Regions from separate parts of the Streptomyces sp. NPDC059443 genome, predicted to be linked through region 1. Evidence: riboswitches for the same ligand, from Rfam matches in the RefSeq annotation. Region 1 holds a riboswitch; the other holds the start of a gene.
The links. A riboswitch is a leader RNA that binds a small molecule or an ion and turns the genes downstream of it on or off. The one in region 1 is predicted to bind ZMP and ZTP.
Positions count from the first base shown of each region.

Region 2: linked by a shared signal. The riboswitch ahead of glyA (serine hydroxymethyltransferase) and the one ahead of ACFXDJ_RS28165 (bifunctional 5,10-methylenetetrahydrofolate dehydrogenase/5,10-methenyltetrahydrofolate cyclohydrolase) in region 1 are both predicted to bind ZMP and ZTP.

Region 1 covers NZ_JBHYVM010000034.1:79,298-86,094, forward strand. The annotation lists gene ACFXDJ_RS28145 (SRPBCC family protein) at 1-408, shown strand, start outside; partial or broken gene ACFXDJ_RS28150 (hypothetical protein) at 427-930, shown strand; gene ACFXDJ_RS28155 (RNA polymerase sigma factor) at 948-2,525, opposite strand; gene ACFXDJ_RS28160 (class I SAM-dependent methyltransferase) at 2,739-3,500, opposite strand; ZMP/ZTP riboswitch at 3,592-3,685, shown strand; gene ACFXDJ_RS28165 (bifunctional 5,10-methylenetetrahydrofolate dehydrogenase/5,10-methenyltetrahydrofolate cyclohydrolase) at 3,714-4,619, shown strand; gene ACFXDJ_RS28170 (MAB_1171c family putative transporter) at 4,762-5,940, opposite strand; gene ACFXDJ_RS28175 (NAD(P)/FAD-dependent oxidoreductase) at 5,945-6,797, opposite strand, start outside.
Region 2 covers NZ_JBHYVM010000023.1:49,676-59,089, reverse strand. The annotation lists gene ACFXDJ_RS22335 (hypothetical protein) at 1-358, shown strand, start outside; gene ACFXDJ_RS22330 (carboxymuconolactone decarboxylase family protein) at 382-882, opposite strand; gene ACFXDJ_RS22325 (PLP-dependent aminotransferase family protein) at 929-2,326, shown strand; gene ACFXDJ_RS22320 (hypothetical protein) at 2,407-3,246, opposite strand; gene ACFXDJ_RS22315 (hypothetical protein) at 3,380-3,700, shown strand; gene ACFXDJ_RS22310 (glutathionylspermidine synthase family protein) at 3,707-4,900, shown strand; gene rocD (ornithine--oxo-acid transaminase) at 4,926-6,131, opposite strand; ZMP/ZTP riboswitch at 6,242-6,332, shown strand; gene glyA (serine hydroxymethyltransferase) at 6,368-7,636, shown strand; gene trpS (tryptophan--tRNA ligase) at 7,886-8,899, shown strand; gene ACFXDJ_RS22290 (2'-5' RNA ligase family protein) at 9,041-9,414, shown strand, end outside.

The sequences.
Region 1 (6,797 bases):
GAGGACGTCTACGCGTACGTCACGGACCCCACGCACCTGCCGGAGTGGCAGGACAGCGCCGTCTCCGCCGTTCCGATGGGCGATCTTCCCGTCCAGGTCGGTTCGAAGGTGATGGTCACCCGGCAGATCGGCAAGCGGCGCCTGCCCACGACCATGCAGGTCCTGGAGCTCGACCCGCCGAGGAGCTGGCACATGCACGGCCTGGACGGGCCGGTCCGGCCGGACGTGCGGGGCCGCATCGAACCCCTCGACGGCGGGACCCGCTCGCGCGTGACCCTCGCCATCGACTTCGAGGGCCACGGCCTGGGCAGGGCCCTGGTCCCGCTCGTGGTCAAGCCCATGGTCCGCAAGGAGATGCCCCGGGGCGAGGAGAAGCTCAAGCACCTGCTGGAGCACTCCGCCGCCTGACTCCGCCGCCCGACGCCGTACGTGCCCCGCCCGGAGCCCGTACGGAGCTTCGCGCGCCCGGCCCGCCGCCAGGCGTCCACCCCGGACATCCCGCGGGCCGGACGGTACTTCCCGGCGGAGGAGACCGCCCGCTGCACCTTCGGGGTGGTGCTCGACACGTCGGCGTCGATGAGCCGGGAGCTGCTCGGCAAGGCGCTCGGCGCCATCGCCTCGTACGCCGAAGCCCGCGACGTTCCGGCGGCACGCGTCGTGTTCTGCGACGCGGCGCCGTACGACGCGGGCTATCTGCCCCCGACCGAAATCGCGGGCCGGGTCAAGGTGCGCGGCCGGGGCGGGACCGTGCTCCAGCCGGGCATCGACCTGCTCCTGCGGGCGGAGGACTTCCCGCCGCGGGCTCCGGTGCTGGTGATCACGGACGGCTGGACCGACACCCTGCGGATCCGGCGCGAGCACGCCTTCCTGGTTCCGCAGGGTGCCTCCCTGCCGTTCACGCCCCAGGGGCCGGTCTTCCGGCTGACCTGAGGGCGCGGACCCCGGTTCTAGTCGAGGTAGTCGCGCAGCACCTGCGAACGCGACGGGTGACGGAGCTTCGACATGGTCTTCGACTCGATCTGGCGGATGCGCTCACGGGTGACCCCGTACACGCGGCCGATCTCGTCGAGGGTCTTCGGCTGGCCGTCGTTGAGGCCGTAACGCATGGAGACCACGCCCGCCTCGCGCTCCGAGAGCGTGCCCAGGATCGACTGGAGCTGCTCCTGGAGGAAGGTGAAGGAGACCGCGTCGGCCGGGACGACCGCCTCGGAGTCCTCGATGAGGTCGCCGAACTCGCTGTCGCCCTCCTCACCCAGCGGGGTGTGCAGGGAGATCGGCTCGCGGCCGTACTTCTGGACCTCGATGACCTTCTCGGGGGTCATGTCGAGTTCCTTGCCCAGCTCCTCCGGAGTGGGCTCCCGGCCGAGGTCCTGGAGCATCTGGCGCTGGACGCGGGCCAGCTTGTTGATGATCTCGACCATGTGGACGGGGATGCGGATCGTGCGCGACTGGTCGGCCATGGCGCGCGTGATCGCCTGGCGGATCCACCAGGTCGCGTACGTGGAGAACTTGAAGCCCTTGGTGTAGTCGAACTTCTCCACGGCGCGGATCAGACCGACGTTGCCCTCCTGGATCAGGTCCAGGAAGAGCATGCCGCGGCCGGTGTAGCGCTTGGCCAGCGAGACCACGAGGCGGAGGTTGGCCTCCAGCAGGTGGTTCTTGGCGCGGCGGCCGTCCTCGACCAGGATCTCCAGCTCGCGCTTGAACGCGGGCTTGTGGTCCTCCTCCTCTTCGAGCTTGTACTCGGAGAAGAGACCGGCCTCGATCCGCTTGGCGAGCTCGACCTCCTGCTCGGCGTTGAGCAGCGGCACCTTGCCGATGAGCTTGAGGTAGTCCTTGACGGGGTCGGCGGTGGCGCCGGCCACCATGACCGTCTGCGCCGGGGCGTCGTCCTCGTCGTCGTCGGAGAGGACGAAGCCCTGCGTGCCGCCGGCCTTGGGGGTCTTCTCCTCCTCGTCGTCGCCGAGGTCCTCCGCTGCCCAGTCCTCGCCCTCGGCCACGGGGGTCTCGCCCTCGTCGCCGTCCTTGGCGCCCTTCTTCGTGGCAGCCGTCTTCTTCACGGCGGTCTTCTTCACGGCGGTCTTCTTGACCGTCCGCTTCTTCGGTGCGGCGGCGGCATCCGCCGCCACCTCCTCCTCGGTGCCGGAGGCCGACGGGTCGGATATCGCCGCGGCGGGGGCCGGGGCCGCGGCCGTCTTGCGCGCGCCGATGAGGCGCGGCGGGGCGGCGGCCTTCTTGGCGACGGCACGCGCCGGGGCGGCGGCCGCCTTGCGCGGCTTCTTGGCGGCAGCCTTCGTGGCGGGCGCCGCACTGACGTGAAGTGCGACACCTTCCTCGTCGAGGACCTGGTTCAGGCTGCGCAGGACCCGCTTCCACTGGTCCACCGGGATGCGGCCGGCCTCGAAGGCCTGGCGCACGTCATCACCGTTGATGTGACCCTGCTCGCGGCCACGCTCGACAAGCGCGACCAGGGCCTCGGATTCGGCGATCTCCGTGGGGAACGTACGGGACGGGCTGAGCGACACAAGGAGCCTCTCGTTGCGAACAGATAAGGGGTGGCGGGACATCATCGCGCGAACTCGGGAAACAGACCCGAGGGGGGTCTGTATTCCGAGCCGCACGAGGACACCTGTCGGTTCATCGCACGCCCGAGTAGATTCGTTACGCGCTGAATTGAGTGACCTGCGCCACGCTGTGACCGGGCAACCGATCGGCGGTGGCGGCGTCCGCCCTTTTTGTCAGCCCGTTTTGCGGGCCTCGATGAGGAATCGGGCGGTGTGCGCGATGAACGGGCCTTCGCGTTCGATCTGTTCGTACAGCTCGCGCAACCGGTCCCGGTGCTGCCCGACCGTGAAGCCGGGCACCATCCAGATCACCTTCCGTAGAAAGTAGATCACGGCTCCGATGTCGTGGAACTCCGTCCGCAGTCGCTCCGAGCGCAGATCGACCACCTCCAGCCCGGCCTTCGTGGCGTCGGCGACCGCGTCGTCGGGGTGGCGCGAGCGCCGGATCTCCTCGGGCTGCGGTCCCAGGAAGTACTCGACGAGCTCGAAGACGCTCGCCGGACCGACCTGCTGGGAGAGGTACGTGCCGCCGGGCCGCAGCACCCGCGCGATCTCCTCCCACCAGATCGTCACGGGGTGCCGGCTGGAGACGAAGTCGAAGGCCTCGTCGCCGAACGGCAGCGGGGGCTCGTCGCTGTCCGCGACCACCACTGCGCCGAGCGGGTGCAGCAGCCGGGTCGCTTTGTCGATGTTCGGCGGCCAGGACTCCGTGGCGGCCATCAGCGGGGGCAGCGGTCCGGCTCCGGCGAGGACCTCGCCGCCGCCGGTCTGGATGTCCAGGGCGGCCTGGACGTGGGACAGGCGCTCCCCGAGGAGGCGCTGGTAGCCCCACGAGGGCCGCTGTTCGCTGGCCCGGCCGTCGAGCCAGGAGAAATCCCAGCCGTCCACGGAGACGGACTCGGCTTCCGCGACGAGATGGTCGAATGTGGGCGTCATGTCTAGATCCTCCCAGCCCGGGCGCCGGTCATCCACCGGATTGCCGGGGTCGGGGCACCCGCGGGGAGTCCCGCGGGTTCGCCTACACTGGGCGGCGGGCCGTGACTGGCGTTCGGGTGGATCACCACCGGGGAGCGGCCCGGCGTGCCTCCGTACGTCGACTGCCGCGCGCCTGGGCGAACCGCGATCCCGCAGCCACGCTCAGGAGACCCCATGACGACTGCCCAGGCCACGATTGCCACGCAGACCGCCGGCACCCCGGCCGCCCGGCTGATGGACGGCACCGCCCTCGCCCGCCGCATCTCGGAGCAGACCGCCGCGTACGCCGCGAAGATCACCGAGCGCACCGGCACCGCGCCCTGTCTCGCGACCGTCCTGGTCGGCGAGGACCCCGCGTCCGTCACCTACGTCCGCATGAAGCAGAACCGCTGCGCGAAGGCCGGGATCACCTCCCGCCACGTGGAGCTGCCGGCCGAGACCACCACCGAGGAGCTCGTCGCCACGCTCACCGCGCTCTCCGAGGACCCGGAGATCAGCGGCATCCTGCTCCAGCACCCGGTCCCGCACCACATCGACGAGCGCGCCGCCTTCGAGGCCATCGCCCCCGGCAAGGACGTCGACGGGGTCACCATGCACTCCTTCGCCGCCATGGGCTTCGGTCTGCCGGGCTTCGTCTCCTGCACCCCCGGCGGCATCATGCGCCTGCTGGAGGCCTACGACGTGGACCTGACCGGCAAGCACGCCGTGGTCGTCGGCCGCAGCGCCATCCTGGGCAAGCCGGCCGGGATGCTGCTCCTGGAGCAGAACGCCACCGTCACCTACTGCCACTCCCGCACCGTGGACCTGCCGTCCATCGTGCGCCAGGCGGACGTGCTGGTCGCCGCCGTCGGCAAGGCCGAGTTCATCCGGGGCGAGGACATCAAGCCGGGCGCGGTGGTCCTCGACGCCGGGTACAACGAGGGCAACGTCGGCGACGTCCACTTCGAATCGGCCGCCGCGCGCGCCTCGCTGATCACCCCCGTGCCTGGCGGTGTCGGCCCGATGACCATCGCGGTACTGCTGGAGCAGACCGTCCAGGCGGCCGCCGCGCAGGCCGGGCTGGCGCTCGCGGACCTCTGAGCGACCTCCGCCCGCCGCGGCGGGCGTGACCGTACGACGAACGCCCCGGACCCTTCGGCCCGGGGCGTTCCGTCTTTCCCCGGCCCGGGCCCTCCCGCGGCCCCGAGAGGGCCCCTGGCGGCCCGCTGGGGGCCCTTCGGGGTCAGACCCGGGCCGCGGCCCGGCGGCGGGCCTCCGCGACGATGGGGGAGGCGTGGAACTCGCGGGCCAGCTCGGCCAGCGGCCGGGCGCCCAGCCGGCAGGAGCCCGGCTGCCCGGATTCCCCGACGGGCCGCTCCGCACCGGCCGCCAGCCGGCGCAGACAGGCGGCCGCGAGCATCGCGGCGTCCGCCACCAGGGCGGCGTCCCGCTCGGACCGGCCCTGGGCGAGCGCGGCCTCGTAGGCCTCGCCGCGGACGGCGGGGTCGAACCAGGAGGCGAGGGCCAGGAGCCCGTCGTCGATCACCGACTCGCGGTGGATCAGCCGGATCCCGACCGGCGACCACCAGGTCAGCGGCACGGTCATCACGCTCGACGCGGCGAATCCGTGCAGGGCCTTCCACAGCGGACGCAGCCGCCGGTACTGGCTGAAGTCCTGCCAGGCCGCCGATTCGCCGACCAGCGGCACGATGAATCCGGTCCCCACCAGCAGGGCCGCCGCGGAGGCCAGCGGCGGCGCGAGGTAGGTCGACAGGCCGTCCCAGTCCCGGCCGGACCAGCGGGCACCCACGGCCGCCCACTTCGCGACGAGGTAGCCCACGTCCATCACCCCGCCGAGCATGAGCAGCGCCAGCCCGGTGCGCAGGGCCCGCATGGCCGGATCCACGCGCCGCAGCCACTTCCAGCACAGCAGGGTCAGCGCCGTGCTGCCCACCGCGTGGGCGGCCAGGTAGAGGGCGATCATCTCCCGGATCCACGGCGTGTTGGCGTAGTACGTGTCCAGGTCGCGCAGCCGTTCCACCGGCGCGTCCCCCTTCGCGAAGAGGAGGACGATCGCCACGACGACGGCGCTGTACGCGACCACCGTGATCCGGGTGGCCCGCCGCACGCCCGGGGTCGGCCCGCCGCCCCAGTGCAGGATCAGCACGATGCACGATCCGGAGAACGTGGTCAGCACGCTGTAGACGAGCGGGGCGGAGAAGTTGACGACGCCGGTCAGCCGGTTGACGGCGGCGATGGTCGGCGGACCGGACAGGAACATGGCGAGGGAACCGACCACCAGCAGCGTGCACACGGCGCGCATCAGCGGCTGGTCCCAGCCGCGGCGCAGGGTCGGAGCCTTGATGATCAGCGCCAGGACGATCACGAAACCCGGCACGTAGAGGATGAGCCCGTCCGACATCGGGTTACTGGCGGGCTTCCACGGGATCGGTCTCCTGGTCGAGTCCGGCGACGGCCCACTCGGCGGCGGTCAGCGGCGGGGCCTTGAGGGCCCCCTGGTCCGAGGCGCGCAGCACCTGCCAGACCACCGCCGGACGCAGCCAGTAGGTGGGAGGGCTGCTCATGGTGATGACCTCCAGGAAGGCCGCGGTCAGCTCCTCCCGGGTGGTGGCCCCGGTCATCAGCCGGGAGACGTAGGAGTTGAGCAGGCCGGCGCCCGCGCGCGGCTTCATCCCGGTGGCGCCCGGGTACAGGATGTCCTGCGAGGTGGCGAGCTCCCAGGCGGTGGCCACCTGCGGGGCGATGGCGCGCTGCGCCTCCATGCCGATGGAGGGGTGCGCCAGCCCCTTGGCGCGCAGCAGCGTACGGACGGCCAGCAGGCCCTGGGCGGCGACCGTCATGCCCTGGCCGTAGAGCGGGTTGAAGGTGGCGACCGAGTCGCCGACGGCGAAGAACCCGTCGGGGAGTTCGGCCTTCTCGAAGAAGACCCGGCGGTTGGCGGTGCCCTGGGTGACGGCGACGTCGGTCAGGGGCTTCTTGCCTTCGAGGAGTTCGCCGACGATCGGGTCGCGGATGCCCTTGGCGAACGGGATGAACTGCTCGGGGTCGCCGGTGGGCTGGCCGCCTCGGGTCCCCGAGAGGGTGGCCTGCCACTGGCCGTTCTCGATGGGCACGATCGTCGCGGTCTGGCCGGGGACCGGAACCCGGGGATCGGACTGGACGTTGACGATGGGGAAGCCCATCGCGTGGGCGCCCTCCGGTGCTTCGAAGATCCGGGTCGCGTAGACCAGGCCGGAGTCGACCTCGGCCTGCCTGATG
Region 2 (9,414 bases), on a different contig from region 1:
GGCGGGGGTCTTCTACCGCTCTCCCGACCGCGCGTCCCTCGTCCAGATCTTCCAGGTCAGCGAGGCCGACCTGAGCCCGCTGGGAGCCGTCCAGGGCGCCTCCTCGTACCTGCGCGCCCAGACCACCGGCTACCAGGAGATCCGGGTCGGTGCGGCCCCCGGCGCCCCCGAGGCCGGGGAGCTCGTCTACGAGTACGACAGCGCGGAATCGCACGGCAGGCGGCGCGGGGTCGAACGGGTCTTCTTCGCGCAGGACGGCAAGAAGTGGGCCGTCCTGACCGCCGGCCCGGCCGCCGACTGGACGCTCACCCAGGAGCACCACGCCGCCGCACTGGCGGCTTTCCGCCCGGGCGGCTGAGGTGGACCAGCGGCTTGGGCGGACTAGCTGTACATGCCCGGGGTGTAGTGCCCCGGGGTCATGCGGTAGGTGACGCCGAAGCGGTTCCAGACGTTGATCGTCGCGATCACGGCGATCAGCTGGGTCAGCTCCTTCTCCTCGAAGTGCTTCGCCGCCTTCTCGAACACCTCGTCGGGTACGAAGCCCTCCGTCAGCACGGTCACGGCCTCGGTCAGCTCGATCGCGGCGAGCTCCTTCTCCGTGTAGAAGTGCCGCGACTCCTCCCAGGCGCCGAGCAGCACGATCCGCTCCACGCTCTCGCCCGCCGCGATGGCGTCCTTCGTGTGCATGTCGAGGCAGAAGGCACAGTGGTTGAGCTGAGAGGCGCGGATCTTGACGAGCTCGACGAGGACCGGGTCCAGGCCCTTCTTCGCGGCGACCTCCAGAGCCAGGATCGCCTTGTAGATCTCGGGGGAGTTCTTGCCCCAGTTACCGCGGGGGGCGTGTTCGGCGGCGAGTTCGGTGGTGTGCGCGTGAGTGGTCATGTGTCCACCCTACGAAGCAGGCGGCCCGCCGGTATGGTCCAAATCCATGACGGAATCCTGGGCCACTTTCGGCGCCGACCTGCACCTGGAGCTCTCCGCCGGACGCGGTCTGCGGGCCGGGCTGACCGAGGCCCTGCGCGAGGCCGCGCGCAGCGGGCGGCTCGCCCCGGGGACCCGGCTGCCCTCCTCGCGCTCGCTCGCCGCCGATCTCGGGATCGCCCGCAACACCGTCGCCGAGGCGTACGCCGAACTCGTCGCCGAAGGCTGGCTGACGGCCCGGCAGGGCTCCGGGACCCGGGTCGCGGAACGGGCCCGGGAGCGGCGCAGCGCACCGGCCGCGCCCGTACGGCGCCCCGTGCGCGCGAGGACCTCGTACAGCCTGATGCCCGGCTTCCCCGACCTGGGCGGCTTCCCCCGCGCGGCCTGGCTCTCGGCGGCCCGGCGGGCGCTGACCGACGCGCCCAACGAGGCCTTCGGGTACGGGGATCCGCGCGGCCGGGTGGAGCTGCGGGAGGCCCTGGCCGGGTACCTGGCGCGGGCGCGCGGGGTGTACGCGGACCCGGAACGGATCGTGCTGTGCGCGGGGTTCGCGCACGGAGTGACGCTGCTGGCGAAGCTGCTGCGGGCGCGGCGGGTCCGGGAGGTAGCGGTGGAGGGCTACGGGCTCGACGTGCACCGGGACCTGCTGACCGCGGCGGGGCTGCGGACCAGGCCGCTGGAGGTGGACGCGGCGGGCGCGCACACGCAGTCCTTGTCCCCCGCTTCGGGCGCGGTCCTCCTCACCCCGGCGCACCAGTTCCCGACGGGCGCCGCGCTGACCCCCGTGCGCAGGGCGGCGGCGGTGGACTGGGCCAGGTCCACGGGCGGGCTGATCCTGGAGGACGACTACGACGGCGAGTTCCGCTACGACCGCCAGCCGGTGGGCGCGCTCCAGGGACTGGACCCGGGCCGGGTGGTCTACCTCGGCACGGCGAGCAAGTCCCTGGCGCCGGGGCTGCGCATGGGCTGGATGGCGGTCCCGCCCTCGCTGCTGGACGAGGTGGTCGCGACGAAGGGCGGGACCGACTGGAGCTCCAGCGCGCTGGACCAGCTGACGCTCGCGGAGTTCATCCGGTCCGGGGCGTACGACCGGCACGTGCGGGGGATGCGGCTGCGGTACCGGCGGCGGCGCGACGAGCTGGTGGCGGCGGTCGGGGACCGGGCGGCGGTCTCCGGGATCGCGGCGGGCCTCCACGCGGTCCTGGACCTCCCGCCGGGCGGCGAACGAGCGGCCCTGCGCGCGGCCGCCTGGCAGGACCTGGGCGTCCGGCCGCTGTCCTTCTTCCGCCACCCGGACGCGGCCCCGCCCGCGCCCCCGCGCGAGGCGCTGGTCGTCGGCTTCGGCACCCCGCCCCAGAGCGCCTGGGCCCCCACCCTGGCCGCGCTGGTCGCGGCGCTGCCGTGACGGCTGCGCGAGCGTTGCCCTGCGGGGCCTGCCCCTCCCCGCCCTTCCACCGTTCCCCGGGCGCTGCCCGGACCCGGTCCTCAAACGCCGGACGGGCTGGATTCCTCCGCCGGAGGCTCGCCGAAGCGGGCCAGGGCCAGTGCGCCGGCCACGGCGACCGCGAAGCCGGTGACCGCCAGCCAGGTCAGGCCCTCGCGGGTGCGGTCGCCCAGCCAGGCCACGCCCACCGCCGCCGGGCCGAGGGTCTCGCCCAGCACCATCCCGGCCGTCGCCACGGTCACGGAGCCCCGCTGCAAGGCCGAGGTGAGCAGCAGGAAGGCCGAACCCCCGCCCAGCAGCAGCGCGTACAGCGCCGGGTTCGACAGGGCCGACGGCGAGACGTCGTCGATGAGCCGGACCGCCACCTCCACCACCCCGAAGCCCGTCCCGGCCGCCAGGCCCAGGGTCAGCGCCCGGCTGCGGTCCGGCAGGCCGCCCGCCACGGCTCCGGCCACGAGCACCAGCCCCGCCACCCCCAGCAGCCCCAGTTTCAGCGCGAGCGACCCGGTCCCGGAGCCCTCCCCGCCCGAGGACAGTCCGAGCATCACCAGCCCCCCGCACACCACCCCCACCGCGGCCCATTCCGTCCCGCTCAGCCGCACCCGCAGCAGCCGCGCCGCGACCACCGCCGTCACCGCGAGGCTGGCGGCGAGGGCCGCGCCGACCACGTAGATGGGGAGGTGGCGCAGGGCGATGATCTGGAGGACGAAGCCGAGCCCGTCCAGGCCGAGCCCGGCGAGGTAGCGCCACTGGCGCAGCGCCCGTAGGAGCAGGGCGGTGTCGACCCCCGAGCCCGTTCCCGGCTCCGCCGCCCGCGCCGCCATCGCCTGAAGGACCGACGCCGTGCCGAAGCAGACCGCCGCACCGAGCGCGCAAACCATCCCAATGAGCACGAACCGACTCTAGGGGGTGTCCGACGCCGCGTCAGGTCGCGGATCCGGGGACGGCCGGATTCCATCGGTCCCGGAGCCCGCTCTAGTCTGTCGGGAGCACGCCACCAGGGGAGCCGCAGACATGGACACCAGCAGCAGTACCAACCAGCGCCGCATGCGCTCGGGCGCCGTCGTGCTCGGCGGCATGGGCCTGCTCGCAGCCACCCTCGTGGCCTGCGGCAGCAGCGGCGAACCGGACCGGCGCTGCGTGGACAAGAGCACGCTGGACAAGCTGGACGACAAGTACTGCAAGAGCAGCGGCGGCGGCAGCAGCAGCCGGGGCACGTACTACTACGGCGGCTCCGTCCGCAGCGGCAAAGTCACGGGCGGCAGCTTCGACAAGTCCGCCGTCACCCGCGGTGGCATCGGCGGCGGCAGCCACTCCAGCTCCTCCGGCGGCTGATCCCGAGTGGAGCGCCACACCATCGAGCCCCGCCCCGACTGGCAGAAGACCGTCGAGGAGCAGGGGCTGATCTACCCCCTGACCCGCTACCCCGACGACTCCCTGCGCCCCTACTGGGACGAGAGCGCGTACTACTCCTTCTCGCTGCCCGAGGTGGAGGCGCTGGAGAACGTGGTCGAGGAGCTGCACGCCATGTGCCTGGCGGCGGCGGAGCACATCGTCGCCCACGACCGCTTCGCCGACCTCGGCATCACCGACCCGAAGCTGGCCGCGCTGATCGCCGAGTCCTGGCGGCGCCGCGCCGAACAGCCCTCGCTCTACGGCCGCTTCGACCTGCGCTACGACGGGGCCGAGGGCAGCCCCGCCAAGCTGCTGGAGTACAACGCCGACACCCCGACCTCCCTGGTGGAGGCCGCCAGCCCGCAGTGGTTCTGGATGGAGGAGCGCTTCCCCGGCGCCGACCAGTGGAACTCCCTGCACGAGCGGCTGGTCGACGCCTGGCGCCGGCAGGCGGAACTGCTGCCGTACGGGCCGCTGCACTTCGCGCACTCCGAGACCGACGAGCTCGGCGAGGACCTGATGACGGTCGCCTACCTCCGGGAGACCGCCGAACAGGCCGGCCTCGACACCCAGGCCCTGTCCGTCGAACGGATCGGCTGGGACAGCCTCTCCGGCCGCTTCGTCGACGAGAAGCTCCGCTTCATCCGCGCCTGCTTCAAGCTCTACCCGTGGGAGTGGCTGGTCACCGACGAGTTCGCCCCGCAGGTGCTGGGCACCTACGACCACGGCGGCGGCTCCGGCACGACCGTCTGGATCGAGCCGCTGTGGAAGATGTTGCTCTCCAACAAGGCGCTGCTGGCCGTCCTGTGGGAGCTCTTCCCGGAGCACCCGAACCTCCTGCCCGCCTACCTGGACGGTCCGCGCGAGCTGGCGCGGACCACCGGTTACGCGGCGAAGCCGCTGCTGGGGCGCGAGGGCGCCGGGGTCACCCTGCATCCGGTGGGCGGCGAGCCGTTCGTTCCGGAGCCGGACGAGACGTACGTCTTCCAGGGCCTCGCCCCGCTGCCCGACTTCGACGGCAACCGGGTGGTGCTCGGCGCGTGGGTCGTCGAGGACGAGGCGGCGGGGCTCGGCATCCGCGAATCGGCGGGGCCGGTCACGGACGAGTACGCCCGCTTCCTGCCCCACGTCATTCTGTAATCGGCACAGCATCCTCTAAGACGCTTCACTCGGTCGCGAGGACCGACCTGAGCTGGTCGAGGCCCCAGTCCAGGTCCTCCTTGCTGATCACCAGCGGCGGCGCGATCCGGATCGTCGACCCGTGGGTGTCCTTGACCAGGACACCGAGCTCCATCAGCTTCTCGGAGATCTCCCGGCCGGTCCCGCGCGCCGGGTCGATGTCGACGCCCGCCCACAGCCCGCGGCCCCGTACGGCGGTCACCGCCCCGCCGCCGACCAGCAGGTTCAGCTCCCGGTGCAGGTGGTCGCCGAGCTCGGTGGCGCGCTGCTGGTACTCGCCGGAGCGGAGCATCGCGATGACCTCCAGGGCCACGGCGCAGGCCAGCGGGTTCCCGCCGAACGTGGAGCCGTGCTCGCCGGGCTTGAACACGCCGAGGACGTCGCGGTCGGCGACCACCGCGGAGACGGGCACGACGCCGCCGCCCAGGGCCTTGCCGAGGATGTAGACGTCGGGGACCACCTCCTCGTGCTCGCACGCGAAGGTCTTGCCGGTCCGGCCCAGCCCCGACTGGATCTCGTCCGCCATGAAGAGAACGTTCCGCTCGCGCGTCAGTTCCCGTACGCCCCGCAGGTATCCGGCGGGCGGCACGAGGACGCCGGCCTCGCCCTGGATCGGCTCCAGGAGCACGGCGACGGTGTTGGAGGTGACCGCGTGGGCGAGGGCGGTGAGGTCCCCGTACGGGACGATCTCGAAGCCCGGCGTGTACGGGCCGAAGTGGTCGCGGGCGTCGTGGTCGGTCGAGAAGGACACGATGGTCGTCGTGCGGCCGTGGAAGTTGTCGGCCGCCACCACGATCTTGGCGTGGCCGTCCGGCACGCCCTTGACCTCGTAACCCCACTTGCGGGCGGTCTTCACCGCCGTCTCCACGGCCTCCGCGCCCGTGTTCATGGGCAGCACCATCTCCTTGCCGCACAGCGCGGCGAGCTCGGTGCAGAAGTCCGCGAAGCGGTCGTGGTGGAAGGCGCGGGAGGTGAGGGTGACCCGCTCCAGCTGGGCGCGGGCGGCGTCGAGCAGGCGGCGGTTGCCGTGGCCGAAGTTGAGGGCGGAGTAGCCGGCCAGCATGTCGAGGAACCGGCGTCCCTCCACGTCGGTCATCCACGCGCCCTCGGCATGGGCGATGACGACGGGCAGTGGGTGGTAGTTGTGCGCGCTGTGCGCGTCGGCGGAGCGGATGGCTTCAGCAGTAGACACGGGGTCTCCGATCGTCCGTCAGGGCTTGTGACGAGGGTGGCGTCACTGTGCATCCTCGCTCGTATACCGGACGGAGAAACCTTTCTTGCGGCGCGGCCGCTAAGGTGTGCGGTACGCACGGCGACTGGCGTACGGAGAACCAACTCCGGGGGAGTCGTGCGCGCACGACCGCATACAGGGCCGCTCGCCTGGGCCTCGCGGGGACGAGATCTGACATCGACCCCGGAGGAGCCGCCATGAGCGCGAGCCACCACCCCGCCCTGTTCAGCACCGACCCCGAGCTGGCGTCCTTCGTCGCCGCCGAGGAAACGCTCCAGGCGGAGACCCTGCGCCTGATCCCCAGCGAGAACTACGTGTCCGCGGCCGTCCTGGAAGCCTCCGGCACGGTGCTGCAGAACAAGTACAGCGAGGGCTACCCGGGCCGCCGCTACTACGAGGGCCAGCAGAACATCGACCGCATCGAGGCCCTGGCCGTCGAGCGGGCGAAGGGCCTGTTCGGCGTCGACCACGCCAACGTGCAGCCGTACTCCGGCTCCCCGGCCAACCTGGCCGTGTACCTGGCCTTCGCCAAGCCCGGCGACACCGTGATGGGCATGGCCCTGCCGATGGGCGGGCACCTGACGCACGGCTGGGGCGTCTCGGCGACCGGCTCCTGGTTCCGCGGCGTGCAGTACGGGGTCCAGGCCGACACCGGCTTGATCGACTACGACTCCGTACGGGAACTCGCGCTGGCCGAGCGCCCCAAGCTGATCTTCTGCGGCGGCACCGCGCTCCCGCGCACGATCGACTTCGAGGCCTTCGCGTCGATCGCCAAGGAGGCGGGCTCGATCCTCGTCGCCGACGTCGCCCACATCGCCGGCCTGATCGCGGGCGGGGCCCACCCGTCCCCGGCGGGTCACGTGGACGTGATCTCGACGACCACCCACAAGACCCTGCGCGGCCCGCGCGGCGCGATGCTGATGTGCCGCGAGGAGCACGCGAAGGCCATCGACAAGGCGGTCTTCCCGGGGCTCCAGGGCGGCCCGCACAACCAGACCACGGCCGGTATCGCGGTGGCCCTCCACGAGGCGGCGCAGCCCGCGTTCGTCTCGTACGCCCACGCGGTCGTCGCCAACGCGAAGGCCCTGGCCGCGGCGCTTCTGGAGCGGGGCTTCGACCTGGTCTCGGGCGGCACGGACAACCACCTGATCCTGATGGACCTGACCTCGCGCGGGGTCCCGGGCAAGATCGCGGCGAAGGCGCTGGACCGGGCGGGGATCGTCGTGAACTACAACACGGTGCCGTTCGACCCGCGCAAGCCGTTCGACCCGTCGGGGATCCGGATCGGTACGCCGTCGCTGACCTCGCGGGGGCTGGGCGTCGAGCACATGCCGGTGGTCGCCGACTGGATCTCGCGTGCGGTGTCCGCTGCCGCGGAGGGCGACGAGCCGGCCCTCGCCGCCATCCGCGCGGAGGTCTCCGACCTGATGGCCGCCTTCCCGGCCCCTGGGCTCCCGCTGGCGTAGTGACGCGGGGGACGGGGCGAGCCCTGCGGGGCTCGTCCCCTACCCGCCCTTCCACCGTTCCCCGGGCTCTGCCCGGACCCGGTCCTCAAACTCCCCCAGCTACCGCTGGGAGGGGCCCCCGGGACGGGCTGGATCGTCCAGCCCCGCCGGCGTTTGAGGCGCGGGTGTGGGCAGCGCCCACGAAGCCCCGCGCAGCGGGGTACCCCGTACCCGGGCGGAGCCCGTCGGCGCACCTGAGAGAATGAAGCCATGGCTTCTGATCGTCCCCGCGCGCTCTCCGGTATCCAGCCCACCTCCGGTTCGTTCCACCTCGGGAACTACCTCGGAGCGATCCGCCAGTACGTCGCCCTCCAGGAGACGCACGACGCGTTCTACATGGTCGTCGACCTGCACGCGATCACCATGCCGCAGGATCCGAAGGATCTTCGCGCGAACACCCGGCTCTCGGCCGCGCAGCTGCTCGCCGCCGGCCTGGATCCCGAGCGCTGCACGCTCTTCATCCAGAGCCACGTGCCCGAGCACGCCCAGCTCGGCTGGGTCATGAACTGCATCACCGGCTTCGGCGAGGCCAGCCGGATGACCCAGTTCAAGGACAAGTCCGCCAAGGGCGGCGCCAACAACGCCACCGTCGGCCTGTTCACGTACCCGATCCTCCAGGTCGCCGACATCCTGCTCTACCAGGCGAACGCCGTCCCGGTCGGCGAGGACCAGCGCCAGCACATCGAGCTGACCCGCGACCTGGCCGAGCGCTTCAACCAGCGCTTCGGCAAGACCTTCACCCTGCCCGCGCCGCACATCGTCAAGGAGGTCGCGAAGATCTACGACCTCCAGGACCCGACGATCAAGATGTCGAAGTCGGCCTCGTCCCCCAAGGGCCTGATCAACCTCCTCGACGAGCCCAAGGCCACCGAGAAGAAGATCAAGAGCGCTGTGACCGACACCGAGGCCGTGGTGCGCTTCGACCCGGTGGAGAAGCCCGGCGTCAGCAATCTGCTCACGATCTTCTCCACCCTCACGGGTGAGTCGGTCGCCGCGCTGGAGACCGCGTACGAGGGCAAGGGCTACGGCGCGCTCAAGACCGATCTCGCCGGAGTGATGGTCGATTTCGTCACACCGTTCAAGCAGCGCACCCAGGAGTACCTGGACGACCCGGAGACCCTGGACAACCTGCTGGCCAAGGGCGCGGAGAAGGCTCGCGCGGTCGCTTCGGAGACTCTGGCGCAGGCGTACGACCACCTCGGATTCCTGCCCGCGAAGCACTGACGGACGCGGGAGGGGAAAGAGGGCCCTGGCGATCTGGGGGGTGCTGGCGCCACACTGGTGCGGCAGCACCCTCGCGGCTCACAGGTCGCACACGGTCGCAGCACTGACGACGCACAGGAACGACAGGCGGAGGAGAGATACGTGGGGACCGTAACGCTCGGCGTTTCGATCGCGGTCCCGGAGCCGTACGGCAGCAGCCTCCAGCAGCTGCGCGCGGGCTTCGGGGACGCCGCCGCGTACGGCATTCCCACGCACGTCACCCTCGTACCGCCGACCGAGGTGGCCGCGGACCGGCTGCCGGAGATCCGCGCCCACCTGGCCGAGGTCGCGGCCGTCTGCCGGCCCTTCCCGATGCGGCTGGCCGGCACGGGAACCTTCCGGCCCCTCTCGCCGGTCGTCTTCGTCCAGGTCGTCGAGGGCGGTACGGGCTGCACCCGGCTCCAGGACCGGATCCGCGACCCGCGGGGGCCGCTCAGCCGGGATCTGGCGTTCCCGTACCACCCGCACGTCACGAT